3 regions of the Candidatus Fukatsuia endosymbiont of Tuberolachnus salignus genome follow, and region 3 is predicted to be linked to each of the others. Evidence: predicted binding sites of a transcription regulator. Region 3 holds the regulator's gene; each other region holds the start of a gene.

Evidence for each region. Region 3 encodes LexA, which represses DNA repair genes until DNA is damaged. Its sites were predicted from a motif close to TNCTGTATGTACATACAGNA; they were not measured.
Region 1: a site for LexA is predicted at 3,609-3,628, ahead of AAHH42_RS07985 (DNA translocase FtsK 4TM domain-containing protein). Genes of this name have one in related genera too.
Region 2: a site for LexA is predicted at 3,415-3,434, ahead of AAHH42_RS06135 (TfoX/Sxy family DNA transformation protein). Genes of this name have one in related genera too.

What each region holds. Positions count from the first base shown of each region.
Region 1 is NZ_OZ034983.1:1,639,687-1,645,392, reverse strand. Features, by position in the region: gene AAHH42_RS07995 (replication-associated recombination protein A) at 1-196, opposite strand, end outside; gene lolA (outer membrane lipoprotein chaperone LolA) at 280-903, opposite strand; gene AAHH42_RS07985 (DNA translocase FtsK 4TM domain-containing protein) at 926-3,553, opposite strand; gene lrp (leucine-responsive transcriptional regulator Lrp) at 3,669-4,166, opposite strand; gene icd (NADP-dependent isocitrate dehydrogenase) at 4,219-5,499, opposite strand.
Region 2 is NZ_OZ034983.1:1,242,916-1,248,621, forward strand. Features, by position in the region: gene AAHH42_RS06115 (ankyrin repeat domain-containing protein) at 1-432, opposite strand, end outside; gene folE (GTP cyclohydrolase I FolE) at 1,072-1,737, opposite strand; gene ompA (porin OmpA) at 1,907-2,965, opposite strand; gene AAHH42_RS06135 (TfoX/Sxy family DNA transformation protein) at 3,616-4,239, shown strand; gene lpxP (kdo(2)-lipid IV(A) palmitoleoyltransferase) at 4,394-5,311, shown strand; gene AAHH42_RS06145 (amino acid ABC transporter ATP-binding protein) at 5,378-5,706, shown strand, end outside.
Region 3 is NZ_OZ034983.1:1,444,232-1,449,937, forward strand. Features, by position in the region: gene yejM (LPS biosynthesis-modulating metalloenzyme YejM) at 1-236, shown strand, start outside; gene gorA (glutathione-disulfide reductase) at 316-1,680, shown strand; gene lexA (transcriptional repressor LexA) at 1,784-2,395, shown strand; gene pyrD (quinone-dependent dihydroorotate dehydrogenase) at 2,601-3,611, shown strand; partial or broken gene AAHH42_RS07220 (IS1 family transposase) at 3,816-4,070, shown strand; gene AAHH42_RS07225 (hypothetical protein) at 4,742-5,455, shown strand; gene AAHH42_RS07230 (hypothetical protein) at 5,497-5,706, shown strand, end outside.

The DNA of each region.
Region 1 (5,706 bases), 200 kb from region 3:
AAGTGGTTTTACCTGTCCCTGGTGGTCCCCATAGGATCATTGAATGTAATTGTCCTGCTTCGATAGCACGGGGTAGTGCTTTACCTGATGCTAGCAGATGGCGCTGACCAATATACTCTGCCAAGGTTGACGGTCGCATACGCGCCGCTAATGGTTGGAGTGAGTTTTGGGAAAAATCCAAGGGCAAATTACTCATATTGATTTCAGAGCCTATTCAAGATCTATGACTTCGTCAAAAATGCGCTTAATAAATGAGTATTCACCACATAAGGTTGCGTATTATTGACGCTGATCGTCCAATGTGACGCCCTTCGGCAAGCTAAATTTAAATTTGTCAGCATCAATGGTGCTGTTTGGCTGTTCTTGTAAAACATAAGCACTCCGTTGACCATCTTGTTCAACGGCAGAAAAAGTTTTAATAACCCCGTCGGCTGTTACGGTAATCGCAAATTGCTTTAGGTTGCCATTGGCCGTTTTAGGGGTTAATTCAAAATCATCGCCTTGTTGTTTGACGTTATATTGTTGCCAATCAGCGGGATCATTACGCGTGATCAACATGAATGGTGTGTTACTCGTGGCATCTTTTAACCAAGTTGCGGTTGCTTGTTCGACAAATGGATTATAAAACCACAATGTTTTACCATCAGAAATCAATACGTTTTCATCCGGCGATGTCATCTGCCAATTGAAAAGATTCGGGCGTTTTATCCATAATTTTCCTTTTCCATGTTGTATTACTGTGCCTTCAGCGCTAGTCACTCGCTGTGAAAAAGTGGCATGAAAACTGGTTACTTTGCCGAGGCGTGTTTGTAGATCTTGAGTGGCCGCGGCGAAAATGGGTGTAGCAACCAGACTGGACAACAAAAGATTAACACCGAAAAACCAAACGCGTGGTTTCTTCATGACACAGAATACATTCATAATTTTATTGTACCTTTGGAGCTAAGACTTCACGGTTGCCGTTATGGCCTGGGGAACTGACAATCTGTTGTGCCTCCATTTGTTCAATAATCCGAGCGGCACGATTATAGCCGATACGGAATTGCCGTTGTACAGCGGAAATCGATGCACGCCGTTTTTCCAGCACAAAATTGACTGCCTGGTCAAAGAGTGGATCCAGTTCTTCAGTGTTATTAATCCCTGCATTAGCGGTTTCTTCTTCACTGGTGTTGAGAATATCTTCTATGTATTGGGGGCGCCCACGTGCTTTCCAATCGCTAACCACGGCATGAACCTCTTGATCACGCACAAAGGCGCCGTGTACGCGGATTGGTATCGAGGAATTGGGTGCCATATAGAGCATATCTCCCATTCCCAGTAAAGACTCTGCTCCTGCTTGATCAAGAATAGTACGCGAATCAATCTTACTCGATACAGTAAAAGCAATACGTGTTGGAATATTCGCTTTAATCAGGCCAGTAATAACATCAACTGACGGGCGTTGCGTTGCCAATACGAGATGGATACCGGCAGCACGCGCTTTTTGTGCTAGGCGCGTGATCAGTTCTTCTACTTTTTTACCAACAGTCATCATGAGATCAGCGAATTCATCTACCATCACCACAATGTAAGGTAGTTTTTCCAACACGGGTGGAGAAAGCGCCATACTTTCGTTGGGTTTCCAGAAGGGATCAGGGATTGGGCGTCCCATTTCTTCAGCTTGTTCGATCCTATCGTTGTAGCTTGCAAGATTACGTACCCCTAATGCAGACATCAGTTTATAGCGACGTTCCATTTCACCCACACACCAACGCAATGCATTGGCCGCATCTTTCATATCCGTTACGACTTCGGTTAATAAGTGAGGGATGCCTTCATAAACTGAAAGCTCTAACATTTTGGGATCAATCATGATAAAACGCACTTCATCCGGTGTCGCTTTATACAAGATACTCAGGATCATGGCGTTCACGCCGACGGATTTACCCGAACCTGTCGTACCTGCCACCAGGAGATGAGGCATTTTTGCCAAATCTGCGATCACCGGTTGTCCCGCAATATCTTTTCCTAAAACCATGGCAAGCGGCGAGTGAGTCGCACGAAATTTGGCACAGTTAAGCACTTCTCGTAGATAGACGGTTTGGCGGTCTTTGTTCGGTAACTCCAAACCTACGTAAGGTTCACCTGGGATCACCTCTACCACACGTACTGCAATAGCGGAGAGAGAACGTGCTAAATCACGTGATAAACCTGAAATACGTGCCGCTTTTACCCCTGGTGCTAAATCCAGGGCGAAACGGGTGATCACTGGGCCTGGAGAAATTTCAACAACTTTGGCTTTGACACGATAATCCGCCAAACGTGTTTCTACCAGGCGAGCCGTTTTCTCTAAGGCAAACATATCTACCGGTTTTTCCTCCGTTGGGGGCACTGCCAGTAAATCCAGTGTTGGCAAAGGTGTTGTCGGTCTTTGTAAAGGTTGATCGTTACGCATCAAAAATGGATGGATCAAACTGTCCATCGCTGGAACAAGCGGTGTCTGCTGATCAGGCAGCGGTCTAATTAGTGTTTCTCGCTGCTGAGAGTATGAAGGGGGATCATCTTTAACTTTACTGTGAACGATCGAAGTCGCAGAAAATAAAGCATCGTCATCAACATTAACAGCCTTTGTTATGGCCGTTTCGGGGATAGCTTGAATATCGATAATCTCAGTAGCAACGGCCTTTGCTACGAGAGTTTCTACTGCTACGGTCTCTGACACAATTTTTACAGCAATACTCTCTGCGAAAATAGTCTCTGCAGCAACAGTTTCAGCATAGAAAGTTTCGATATCGATAATCTCAGTCGTGATAGCCTCTGCGGCAATTGCCTCTGGCATGACAGTGTTAATAGCTGTTGGTGATACAACCAAGGGTGGTACGACAGAGGTTAAAGTAATATCATTGCTATCGATATGCATATCGTGATTCACATCATGATCTTGTGCTGCTTCAATAGACCTATTATTACGGATAAAAGCCATTGCAGTTAATACCATACTGCCTGTCTTTTCTGCTATTAACAGCCATGACCAACTGGTGAAAAGCGTGAAACCTATTCCCCACACGAGTAATAAAATTAAAGTTGCAGTAACACCTTTGAAGCTTGGCAACATCGCATTGCTGAGCAAACTGCCGATGACACCTCCAGAAGCAAAATAATAATGATCGTCAACACTGAGCGCAGCCAGGCCGCAGGAGGTGAGAATTAACGCCAAAGTACCAATTAAACGTAAAGCTAAAGAAAAATAATCAACATATTTATTGCTGCTGAGCTGACGAAAAATTATTTGACATAAGATCACTATCATCAAGGGAATGGCATAAGCCAATACACCAAAAATAAAAAACAGGGTGTCTGCCAACCAGGCTCCCACAGTACCACCAAGATTATGAATAGGTTCATGCCAAGCTGTTTGTGACCAGCTAGGATCTGAGGGATCAAAACTTAATAGCATAACCATCAGACAGGCTGCTAAAATAATCACCACAACAAGCGCAGCTTCAAGCAATAACCGCCCAGGACTGAATTTTTTAAAGATCACTGCTTTCGTTGGCGTATATTCTTGGCTCAAGAGGGATCCTCCAGGTTCGGTGAAGAGAGCGGGATCGCAACGTCAAAAGCGTTAAAACTGTATTAAAAAACAGTATAATAACTGAATTATTCAGGTTTTGCATCCACCTTATATCTTATCGGCTAGTTTTAATGGGTAGCTTGCTGCTTTGTTTGACTTCTTGCATTGTTACGTACGTACGAGTGTCATTGACGCCAGGGAGACGTAGCAAAGTATCACACAACAATTTACGGTAAGCAGACATATCGGATACGCGGATTTTTAATAAATAGTCAAAATCGCCTGATACCAGGTGACATTCCTGAATTTCTTCAAGTTTCTGCACCGCTGTATTAAATTGCTCAAAGACATCGGGAGTACCCCGATTTAGTGTAATTTTAACCAGTACCAACAGCGCTGCATCCAGATATTGTGGATTAAGCAGCGCCGTGTAACCATGAATAAAATTTTCTTTTTCTAAGCGACGAACCCTTTCTATACAGGGTGTCGGCGTTAAGCCGACACGTTCTGCCAGCTTGACGTTTGATATGCGCCCCTCTTTTTGTAGTTCATTGAGGATATTGCGATCAATACGATCAAGCTCTTTACTCGAGCGTTTTTTATGATCCATCATGTTATCTCTCTTGAGAATGTCGAGTACTGAATAATATTACTTTCTTGTTTATTTACATATTTTCGATGATATTTTCAGCGAATTCGCTACATTTTCGCAATTTAGCATCTGCTAGCAAACGTTCAAAATCATAGGTCACTGTCTTGTTTTTAATCGCCCCCTCAACACCATTGATAATCAGCTGAGCGGCTTCATGCCAACCCATATGGCGTAGCATCATTTCTGCAGAAAGAATGATGGAACCTGGATTGACTTTGTCTTGACCGGCATACTTTGGCGCAGTGCCATGAGTGGCTTCAAACAGTGCACAATCAGACCCAATATTCGCCCCAGGTGCGATACCAATCCCCCCTACCTGTGCTGCTAAGGCATCGGAAATATAATCACCATTGAGATTCATACAGGCAATGACGTCATATTCTTCTGGACGCAATAAAATTTGCTGTAAGAAAGCATCAGCAATCACATCTTTGATGATGATGTCCTTGCCGTTATCTGGATCTGGATCTGGATTTTTGATTTTAACCCAAGGACCTTCATCGATGAGATCACCAGAAAATTCTTCGCGAGCTAACCGATAACCCCAGTCTTTAAAGGCACCTTCAGTAAATTTCATGATGTTACCTTTATGGACCAAGGTCACCGATTCACGATCATGCTCAATCGCGTACTGAATTGCCGCACGTACTAAGCGTTCAGTGCCTTCCTTTGAACAAGGTTTGATGCCAATACCGCAGTTTTTAGGGAAGCGCAGTGAAGTGACCTTCATTTCGTCACGGAGAAATTTTATGACGTTATTCGCTTCTAGAGAGCCCGCTTGCCATTCGATACCAGCATAAATATCTTCCGAGTTTTCGCGAAAAATGACCATATTCGTTAATTCAGGCTGTTTTAGCGGGCTTGGTGTGCCGGTAAAATAACGTACGGGGCGTAAACAAATATACAAATCAAGCCGTTGACGCAAAGCAACGTTTAAGGATCGGATCCCTCCCCCTACTGGGGTAGTTAATGGTCCTTTAATGGCAACCCGATATTCTTTAATTAAATCGACGGTTTCATCAGGCAACCAAACATCATTGCCATCGCTATCTTTTCCATAATGACATTTAGCTTTTTCACCGGCATAAATTTCCATCCAGGCTATTTTACGCTGTTTTGAGTAAGCCTTTTCAACTGCAGCATCTACCACGCGTTTCATCGCAGGCGTGATGTCGACGCCGATACCATCACCTTCAATAAAGGGTATGATCGGCTCACATGGAACAACTAATTTTCCTTGAGCATCAAGAGAGATTTTCTTACCCTCTGTCGGAACAACGACTTTATTTTTCATCAACTTCTCCTGCGACAAATAGGTTGTTAATAGGTTGTCATACTGTGATCAATAGTACTGGAATATTGCTCGTACGCCAATGCAAAAGGAATTTCAGCCATTCTCCTTTTCACAACTCACCCTTTTCAGTAATGCGCTTCAAGAGGCGACGTGATAGAATCCGACGCTTTCTGTACTACGGTTTTTCCGGCATCCTAATTAAGTTAG
Region 2 (5,706 bases), 200 kb from region 3:
AGTGATGGCAGACAGATCCCCTGTGGCGATTTTTTGAGGCAATTCATCCTGTTGAATATGAAGATTAATTTGATACTGTTGTAGCCAATCAGCCGGTTTTTCGCCGTTATGGTTAGCGATCTGTGGATCGACTCCTTCCTTCAAAGTTAAATACTGTGCCAGGGTGAGGTTGCGTGCGGCAACAGCATAATGGAGCGCAGTATTACCTTGTTTATCAACCAGATTTTTTAATCCCCATTGACCTGCAGGGGTTTTTAATATCATATTGATCGCTGCCTGGTTCCCGGCATCAATCGCACACATCAATAGAGTCTGACCATTTTTTTGAACACCTTTACCGCCATTAGCGTAATGCGTTGATAACTTGTCTGTCTTACCTGCTTTGATATCATTAAACAGAGCGCGATATTGATCAGAAGAATTGTTTTGCATGGTATTTTTAATATAACCTTAGTGTGGGATAAGAAACTGCATAACTATTTTTTAAAATACCCAATGGAAATATCCATTGGATAATTAAAAAAATAAATGTTGGAAATATACAGAGCTATTTTTTCTGCTTCCTTTTGTCAGGATATTTTTAATATCAGGATAATTTCAATCAGTTAGTTTCATATTTATCCCGAACTCAGGTTAATGTAGGATTGTTACGAAATGTAGAAAATCAAGCATGCCAAGAATATGACAGCAGTCGTCATGGCCTGGATCTTTCAGGTCTAACCTAATGTTGCTACATTGTAGATAATTACTATATGTTTACATATTTATAACATAAATTTACCTATTGTAACAATTTATATCCAGAGTAACACATACTATCTCTGCAAATTTAGATCGTAGATTGCGAGTAAATTTTTCCATAGTGAATAACGGTATTGTGAGTCAATACCGTTGATTGATAATAGATAGCGTACTTTGGAAAATTCAATATCGCCGCAGAGAGCCGGTTCCGCGTTGGTGACGCGTACGGGTGTGCCGATTAAATCAGCACGCAAATTGAGGCTAATTCTTTACGTAATAATTGTGGATTTTAATTATTTCATAACCAACAGGATCTCAATTTCATACGTATTAGTTAGTATGATAGGTGGCAGCCCGCAGAAATTCCTGACGTGTATTCTGACTGGATTTAAATAACCCTCCCAAAGATGTGGTGGTGGTGGTACTGGTAGCATCACAGATACCCCGGGCTTTTACGCAATAGTGAATAGCATCAATGGATACCGCTACATGATTGGTTTCAAGCAAAGTCTGTAATGCCAGCAAAATTTGTTGGGTAAGCCGCTCTTGCACCTGTGGTCTCTGGGAAAAAAACTGCACAATGCGATTTATCTTTGATAAACCAATGATATGTTCTTTTGGAATGTAAGACACGGTTGCTTTACCATCAATGGTAATAAAATGGTGTTCGCAGGTGCTGGTCATGGTGATGTTGCGCACCGTAATCATTTCGTCAACTTTCATTTTATTTTTAATCACGGTAATTTTGGGAAAATTCGTGTAATCCAGCCCAGAAAAAATTTCATCGACATACATTTTCGCAATACGGTTTGGTGTTTCCGCTAGACTATCGTTGGTTAAGTCAAGATTGAGTAATTTCATAATCTCGGTAATATGTTGCTGAATACGTGTCTTACGCGTTTTGACATCTAACATTTCCCCACACAATGGCGTTTCAAAGCCCTTGGCTTTCAACGCTGCATAAACCAGCTTGGCTTCTTCACTCAGTACTGACATTATTTTCTCCAACGGACATATGTTCCCTCGGCCCAATCATAGCTAAATTTTATCCAATCAACGCTCATGAGATTTTTTGCATAATCTGCTGTGAAAACGGTAGTTTTGCAAGAAGTCTATTAAAAAAACCCCGCTGTGCGGGGTTTGGTACGTAAGCAATATGTTGAGATTATGACTGTACAACAATTTCTTTGATACCTTTCACCTCGATCTCTACGCGACGATCTGGAGCCAAGCAATCTTGTGCAGCTGCTCCTCTTAATCTATCACAGGTAGAACCCGTCACTGGGTTTGCTTTACCCATACCACGCACAGATATTTTCTCTGCTGGGATACCTTGAGATACCAGATAATTCATCACGCTGTGGGCACGTTTTTCAGACAGCTTTTGGTTGTATTGTTCAGAACCAATACGGTCAGTATAACCCACGATCGTAGCAGAACCGTCTTTAGGATCCATCTGTTTTAACTGATCATAAAGTTGATCCAGTGCTTGCTGACCTGACTGTTTGAGTTCTGCCTTATTGAAATTAAATAAAACATCAGCCTTCAGGGTGAAACGCTTGGTTTCAACCACTGGGGCGGGGACGATGGGTGCGACGGGTATAGGTGTATCCTGACCAAAACGGTAAGCAAGACCTAGGCTCAACAGGCCGTTGTCTGGATGAGCACCAACAGTACCCTTATCACCGATATTGTTAGTATATTGGTACTCGGCACGGGTAGCCAGGTTTTTGGTAAGTGCGTACTCAAGACCGACGGCGGCCAGTGGAGAGATGCCGTAGTCGTGGTTACTTACCCTACCGGCAGACCCATTAGCGAAATTGCCCTTAGAATCGGCACGCCAAAACATGCCCCCCAGGCGCGTATAAACATCCAGATCCTGAGCAACGGGGTAACTCAGCTTGGCAGAAAGCTGAACGCCCTGTGCCTTAAAGGCACCATTGTTGACATCGCCTTTGTAAGGCATGCGGCCAAGCCAGTCATAGCCCCCTTCCAAGCCGAAGTATGGGTTTACCTGGTAGCCCACAAACGCACCTGTACCCAATTGGCTTTGATGAGTAGGCCCGTTACCGACACCTTGATAGGCATTAGTCATACCTGTATCGCTATACCACGACCAGCCTAGTTTACCACCGGTGTACAAAGTATTATCTGCGGGAGCGGCTTGCGCTACTGTAGCGAAACCAGCCAGTGCCACTGCTAATGCGATAGCTGTCTTTTTCATTTTACGCCTCGTTATCATCCAAATAGGCAATGAGCCTTAAAAGCTTTTTAAGCCCTTGGTTAAAATTCTCAGCCAAGATTTTTATGCTTCCGTTCATGACGCTGCCAGTTTAATTTGGCATTTTAAAGCAACCTTGGCGATGTAAAGTCTACAACGTAGTAGAAAACTTACAAGTATGATGTGATAAAGTGCCCGAAAAAAAAGCAAAATTGTATGTGACGTTTAACAATTATGGTCATAAATGGCTCCATATTACAGCGTAATTCTAACCGACAAATCGCATTCTACCTGGCTTGGCAGTGTGACAAGGTGGATCTGGAATGCGTGTTAAAATTTGCATAATGAATCGGCTGAAAGTTTAAAAAATATTGTGAAATTCCTTGTTAATCAAGTTTTTCTATTGTTTTTACCGTCACCCACCCCTCTATTTAGGAAAATTGTGTTACCCATGCTGTATTTAAGCACAGTTTCTAATGTCAGATAGAAGATCAACAGAATTTTTCAAGGCGCCTCGCAGAATTGTGATGTAAGCCAATGCAAATTCATTTTGTGTTTGGATCCTCGATATATATTGCGTATTTTCTAGTTAGTTGTTCCTCTAATACTTATTGCAACGGAATAGTGATCTGGCTTTTACTAAAGGAGCAGTAATGAAGCATTTATCAGAAAAAAAAATAGCTCAGGTTCAGGATTATTTTACCTTCCTAAAACCTATCACTTCTCGTTCACAGTTCGGTGGATATGGTTTGTTATCTAATGGCATTATGTTTGCGTTGGTTTCTGACGGTGAATTGTATTTACGGGCTAATGATAATGTTGAACATCTTTTCCAGGCACGGAAAATGACAAATCTGGTTTATTACAAACGAGGTATACCAGTTTTCTTACGATACTACTGGGTCGATCAAACGTTGTGGCAAGAAAAGGAGACCTTAACCCATTTTGTTCATCTTGCCCATCAGGGAGCTGAGGCAGAAGCCTTAAGGAAGAAAAAAAAAGCTATTAGATTGAAAGATTTGCCTAATTTAAGTCTTGGTATTGAGCGGTTGTTATGGAAAGTGGGCATCAAAAATGTTCATGAACTGCGACTCAAAGGGGAAAAATGCAGTTATTTGCAACTACGCGCGCTTAAGAGTTCGTTGGGTGTTAATATGTTATTAGCTTTGGCGGGTGCCATCAATGGTTATCATCATGCGGTGTTACCAAAGGTTTTGCGTCATGAATTACTTGAGTGGTTTGAAGAGATAAAAGGCCCCATGAATGGTGGGCGCTAAAGGTTTTACACTACAAATATTTTCATTTGTTTCAATAAAATAGCTGCCATGCTCAAATTAACTGAAAAAATCTCCTCTTCCCCGCCTGGCGCATGGCACGATAAGGTTTTCTTGGAAGCGTATAAGTGTATAGATGAAAACGGGGCTACATGTGATGAGATCACCAAGGTTTAAGTTTTTGCTATTGCATCCTTATTACTGGTTGACCTGGTTTGGTTTGGGTATCCTTTTTTTGTTAATCCAGCTTCCTTATCCACTGCTGCTTAGGCTCGGTGTCTACCTGGGACGTTTATCCATGCGGTTCCTTAAAAGGCGTGTTTTTATTGCCAGGCGTAATCTGGAACTTTGTTTTCCTCAAATGGATAAACAGCTTTTGGAACAGACTATTACAAGCAATTTTGAATCACTTGGCATGGGGTTGTTGGAAACAGGTATGGCGTGGTTCTGGTCGAACGCCCGAATTCAACGTTGGTTTACGGTGTCTGGTTTACATCATTTACAGCATGCACAAGAAAATAATCGTGGTGCGTTACTGATCGGCATACATTTTATGTCATTAGAGTTGGGAGGAAGAGTGATGGGACAATGTCAGCCAATGATGGCAATGTATCGTCCTCACAACAATAAGGCACTGGAATTTGTACAAACTTGGGGGCGTATGCGTTCCAATAAGGCTATGTTGGCGCGTAAAGATCTACGTGGTATGGTACATGCCCTGAGGAAAGGTGAAGCGGTATGGTTTGCCCCTGATCAGGATTACGGCGCCAAAGGCAGTGTATTTGCGCCATTGTTTGCGGTTGATCGCGCTGCTACTACCAACGGTACTTTTATGTTAGTGAGGATGGCAAATCCTGCTTTGGTACCCGTGGTGTTGATCAGAAAACAAAATGGTTGTGGTTACGAGCTATTGATCCAGCCAGCACTGAAGGAATATCCAGTGGATGATAATGTAGCTGCCGCGAGTTTTATGAATAAAGTGGTTGAAAAAGAAATTATGCGTGCACCAGAACAATACTTGTGGTTGCATCGTCGTTTTAAAACACGTCCGCTTGGGGCTGAGTCGCTTTATTAAATCTCTTGCATTCGCTGATTTCTTTTGTGATGCTGATTGACTCTTTAACATACAAAGGATAACTTTATGATTTCCTTGAAAAACGTGTCTAAGTGGTACGGCCATTTTCAAGTTTTGCACGACTGTTCCATTGAAGTGAAAAAAGGTGAAGTTGTGGTGGTCTGTGGTCCTTCAGGTTCAGGGAAATCCACCTTGATTAAGACAGTTAATGCCCTGGAGTCCATTCAGCAGGGAAATATTAAAGTTAACGGAATTGCAGTGAATGATAAGGATATCAATTTGGCTGCATTACGTGCAAAAATTGGTATGGTGTTCCAACATTTTGAGTTATTTCCGCATCTCTCTATCATTAAAAACCTAACGTTGGCACAAGTGAAAGTACTCAAGCGTGATAA
Region 3 (5,706 bases):
CACAGGATTATTCTCAAGGTGAAGATTTGTTTGCTATTAAACGCAAGAATAATTGGGTGACAACGGGTGATGACGGTATGTTAGTGATCACCACCCCGACGCAAACCATATTGTTACATGATGACGGTAATTATCGCACCTATGACCAGCAGGGTAACGAAATAAAAGATCATAAACCTCCACTCGCACTGTTACTGCAAGTGTTAACGGAAACAAAACGTTTCATTGCTAATTAGTTAGAGCCTATTCGAGAACGTCGTGAATACACAATACAATAGATCTTGAACCATTTTACAACTTCATGGAAACGACACGATGAATAAACATTATGATTATCTAGCAATTGGTGGTGGCAGCGGCGGTATTGCTTCAATTAATCGGGCAGCCAGCTATGGTAAAAAGTGTGCATTGATTGAAGATAAAAAGCTGGGTGGCACTTGTGTGAATGTCGGTTGTGTTCCGAAAAAAATCATGTGGCACGCAGCACAGATCGCTGAAGCCATTCACGTATACGGTGCTGATTATGGTTTCAACATCGAACTAAGTACCTTCGATTGGCCAAAATTGATTGAAAGTCGCAATGCTTATATCAACCGAATTCATCAATCATATAAACGTGTTTTAAGTCATAATGACGTTGATGTTATCACTGGTTTCGCCAGGTTTATCGATGTGCATACTGTTGAAGTGAATGGTGAGAAAATCAGCGCCGATCATGTTCTCATCGCTACTGGAGGGTACCCCGATCATCCTGACATTCCTGGTGTTGAATACGGCATCGATTCTGACGGTTTTTTTGATTTACATGAAACACCAAAACGTGTAGCGGTGGTCGGTGCTGGCTATATTGCGGTAGAAATTGCCGGTGTGCTAAATGCATTGGGTGTCGAAACCGATTTATTGGTACGTAAACATGCGCCTTTACGCCACTTCGATCCTTTAATCGTGGAAAACCTGGTAAACACCATGAAACAGGGAGGGGAAGAAAGAAAGATAAAATTACATACCGAAGCAGTACCGCAAGCAGTGATTAAAAACGCGAATGGCAGCCTGGAGCTACAACTAGAAAATGGAAAATCACTTACCGTTGACCATGTCATTTGGGCAATTGGGCGCAAGCCAGCCACCGATAAGCTCAACCTCGATGCTTGTGGTGTGAAAATAAATGATAAAGGTTATATAGAGGTTGATAAGTTCCAAAATACCAGTGTTAAAGGCATTTACGCAGTCGGTGATAACACGGGTGCAGTGGAACTAACGCCGGTTGCGGTTGCTGCCGGTCGTCGTCTCTCTGAACGTTTGTTCAATAATAAGCTGAATGAATATCTCGATTACAATAATATTCCCACGGTGGTTTTCAGCCACCCCCCCATAGGAACCATCGGCCTGACTGAACCACAAGCCCGAGAAAAATTTGGCGCCGATCAAGTTAAAGTTTATCATTCTTCTTTCACTGCGATGTACAGTGCGGTCACTCAGCACCGTCAGCCTTGTCACATGAAACTGGTCTGCAGCGGCAGCGATGAAAAGATAGTTGGCATCCATGGTATCGGTTTCGGTATGGATGAAATCCTGCAAGGGTTTGCCGTAGCCGTAAAGATGGGGGCGACCAAGAAAGACTTTGACAATACAGTGGCTATTCACCCGACTTCCGCTGAAGAATTCGTTACCATGCGCTAATTCTCTAGAATAAAACACTCATTATTTTACGTAATTTGGGGTTCCCAAAACGGTGTTGACTGTATATACTTACATGAAACTGTATAGAAAAACAGGTAAAAGTATGAAAAGACTAACACCCAGACAACAAGAAGTTTATGATTTAGTCTGTCATTGTCGGGCACAAACTGGCATGCCACCGACACGTGCCGAAATCGCCAAGCATCTGGGATTTCGTTCAGCTAACGCTGCGGAAGAACATCTGAGAGCCTTAGCCCGTAAGGGAGTGATTGAAATCCTATCCGGTACCTCACGCGGCATCCGTATATTAATAGAGAAGGAAGAAGAAGGGCTACCCGTCATTGGTCAAGTAGCCGCTGGAGAACCGCTATTAGCACAGCAAAACGAAGAAGGGCGCCATAAGGTGGATCCCTCGTTGTTTAAACCCCATGCCGATTTTCTTTTACGAGTAAGTGGCATGTCAATGAAAGGCATTGGTATTTTCGATGGTGATCTTCTTGCCGTACACAAAACAAAAGATGTACATAATGGTCAAATAGTAGTAGCGCGTATTGAAGATGAAGTCACGGTAAAACGCTTACAAAAGCAAAATGATATTGTGCATCTTTTACCGGAAAACAATGAGTTTAAACCCATCATTGTTGATCTTAAACAGCAACATTTAACCATAGAAGGCCTAGCAGTAGGTATTATTCGCAATGGTGGTTGGCACTAACTTTTAACAAACCGTTTGCTTAGAGCCGTTCCAAATCTTTTTTGCGGTGTTCAGAAGAGGAAAAAATGGGCGAAAAAGCGTAATTTACTCTTTGTAACAACAAAAAAGAAAATGCGCATGTTGAGCGCATTTTTGACGAATTACTTGACCAAAATACGGCGAGCACAAGAGATTTCAAACAGGTTCTTAGGAGTATAAGAACACGATGTACTATTCACTGGTCAGAAAAATTTTATTTCAACTTGATGCTGAACGTGTGCACGAATTGACGTTGAGAGGCCTACAACGAATGACAGGAACGCCTTTAGCATTCTTGTTACGTCAATCGGTGCCGACAAAAGCGGTCAATTGTATGGGACTGTCATTTAAAAATCCATTGGGTTTAGCTGCTGGGTTAGATAAAAATGGTGAATGCATTAATATTTTAGCCGCTATGGGGTTTGGATTTATTGAGATTGGAACAGTAACGCCACGAGCACAACCGGGTAATGACAAACCACGTTTATTTCGGGTCAGCACAGCGGAAGGGATCATCAATCGCATGGGGTTTAATAACAAGGGGGTCGATAATCTGATCAACAATGTTAAGAAAGCGCATTTTAGCGGCATTCTTGGCATAAATATTGGTAAAAATAAAGATACTCCGGTTGAACAAGGTAAAGACGATTATTTGATATGTATGGATAAAATCTATCCTTATGCTGGTTATATTGCGATTAATATTTCATCGCCCAATACCCCTGAATTACGTTCATTACAGTATGGGGATGCACTGGATGATTTATTAGCGGCAATTAAGAATAAACAAACTGAACTACATCAACAATATGGTAAATATGTACCCATCGCGGTAAAAATTGCCCCTGATCTGACGGAAGAAGAATTAATTCAAATAGCCGACACGTTAATCAGACATAAAATTGATGGGGTAATTGCCACTAATACCACCTTGGATCGTTCTTTAATTCAAGGATTACCCTATTGTGAACAGAGCGGCGGCTTGAGCGGTCGCCCATTACAGCTCTCTAGTACCACTATCATCCGGCGTTTATCGCAAGAGTTACAAGGTCGGCTGCCTATTATTGGCGTTGGCGGTATCGACTCACTGATTGCCGCTCGAGAAAAAATAGCAGCCGGTGCCACTTTGATTCAAATTTATTCAGGGCTCATCTTTCATGGACCAAAGTTGATTAAGCATATTTTGGCTGATATTTAACGGATTTATTTCCCTAATTTTTTTATATTCTATGACTTTAATTATTAGGTTATAACGAGAATGACATCTTCGCTATAATGTGCCCTTATTTTATGGTCATGTATTCAATAGGTTGAAGCCATGTTAAATCTCTATTTCTAGCGGGGTAATTGATGATGGAAAAAATAGAGGTTCGTTACCGCTACTGCGGTCAAACTCCCAACGCTTCAGAGGCTCCTTGACCTATTAGCCCTTTTTCAGATGGACTTCTTCTGTACAGATGATTTTACTGCTTATTCGATTTTACCTTCCGCAAATCACATCGTTGGCACGCTTTATACGCAAAGGACAGAAAGAAAAAATTTAACACTGAGAATACGACTTAAACGATTGAATCGTAAAATGATAGGTTACTCAAAATCCGAAAAAATGCACGATAAGGTTATTATGACATTCATTGAGAGGGAATACTGTTTTTGATACTTGAACAACCTATTGAATACATGACCTATTTATCATAGTGGCAGTATTTTATTTATGATAAAAATTAATAAATTAAAAAATAAAAGTCACAATCGATCGAAATTAGGTCAAAATGCATTAGATTATCTTGTACTTTAACGTCTTACTCGATAACCCAAAAATTATAAAAATGAGTCAGATTTCGTCCCACTCGCTCCCTCTGCTATCACGGTATTTTTCCGTCATGGCAAGTGGATTTATGTCCCAGTAATTTTTGCGCAAACTCCTTACCTCTGGCTTCACTATGCAGCCTAGCTGATAAGTTTCTGATTTCGTGAAATGAGGGCGGTGTGCCTTGCCGTTTTAAGCTGTAGTAGCTCAACATCTTTGACTAACATTAAAGCGCACAGATATAGTGAGAGGCGTAAAATCAAAGCGTAGGTTCACAGCAAACGGAGCGGACTTGCTGTCCATGAGCATTGCGAGTATCCCGCACCACACAGTAGGTAATGACTACGGAGCGACAGAAGCATATTCTTTACATTCACTATATGTTAGTACAAGTTTAAATTTTATATTTGACTTGATATCGTTATAAGCTTATACCAGAGTTGATGTTATCTGAATCAGTGCTCGGTATAAAACTCGTGTCAACCTATAATGTAGTTCAACCTAAAAAAGGAACATCAATGGGAATAATAAATTTTTTCCATTTAAGAAAAGTTGCTTTTATCTGTTCTTTTCTAATAGTAACCGGATGCACTGATAAAGTTTATCCAGAAAAAACAGTTACGTTCATCACTATTTCCGACCTCCATTTTAATCCATTCTATAACTGTGATATTAAAAACGATACCTGCCTTATTATTGATAAACTTCAAGCAGCGCCAACATCGCAATGGAAAGAAATTCTTGAGCGGTATGAACAAAGTAAACAAATTTATAATAAAGATACAAATTATTTTTTATTTCACTCTGTGTTAGGTACTTTGAAGAAACGTGCTGATGATACCCATGCGCAATTTGTATTATTGTTAGGTGATGTTTTAGCACATGACTATAATAAAAATTATATAAAATATACAGGAGATACTTCTTCAATAGGAATACAAAATTTTGTTAACAAGACAATGCAATTTATTACCAATGAATTAAAAAATAGGCTTTCATCTATCGATGTTTATACTGTAGTAGGGAACAACGATACCTATTCCGATCATTATACTTCTGAAGCGGTATTTTACAAAAATATAGCTAAAATTTGGAGTCAATCGATAAAAGATGAAAAAAATCGTATTAAAATGGAAAATGATTTTAGTAAAGGGGGGTACTATTCTCTCGAATTGTCTAAACAAAAAAAACTGCGTTTAATTGTGCTTAATACTAATTTTTTTCTACCTTAGGAAAAGGTCTGGATATTGAAGCTAAAGAAGAATTAAATTGGTTGCATAATGAATTATCTTCTGTGCATAAAAAAAATCAAAAGGCAATCATTGCGTTACATATTCCGGTTGGAATTGATGCGTATCAAAGTGTGATACAGAGTGACGTTGTGAGTCTTTGGGATCCACAGAACACACAACAATTTTTATCTCAACTTGAATATTACTCTAATGAAATTATCGCTATTTTTTCGGGTCATTTACACACGGAT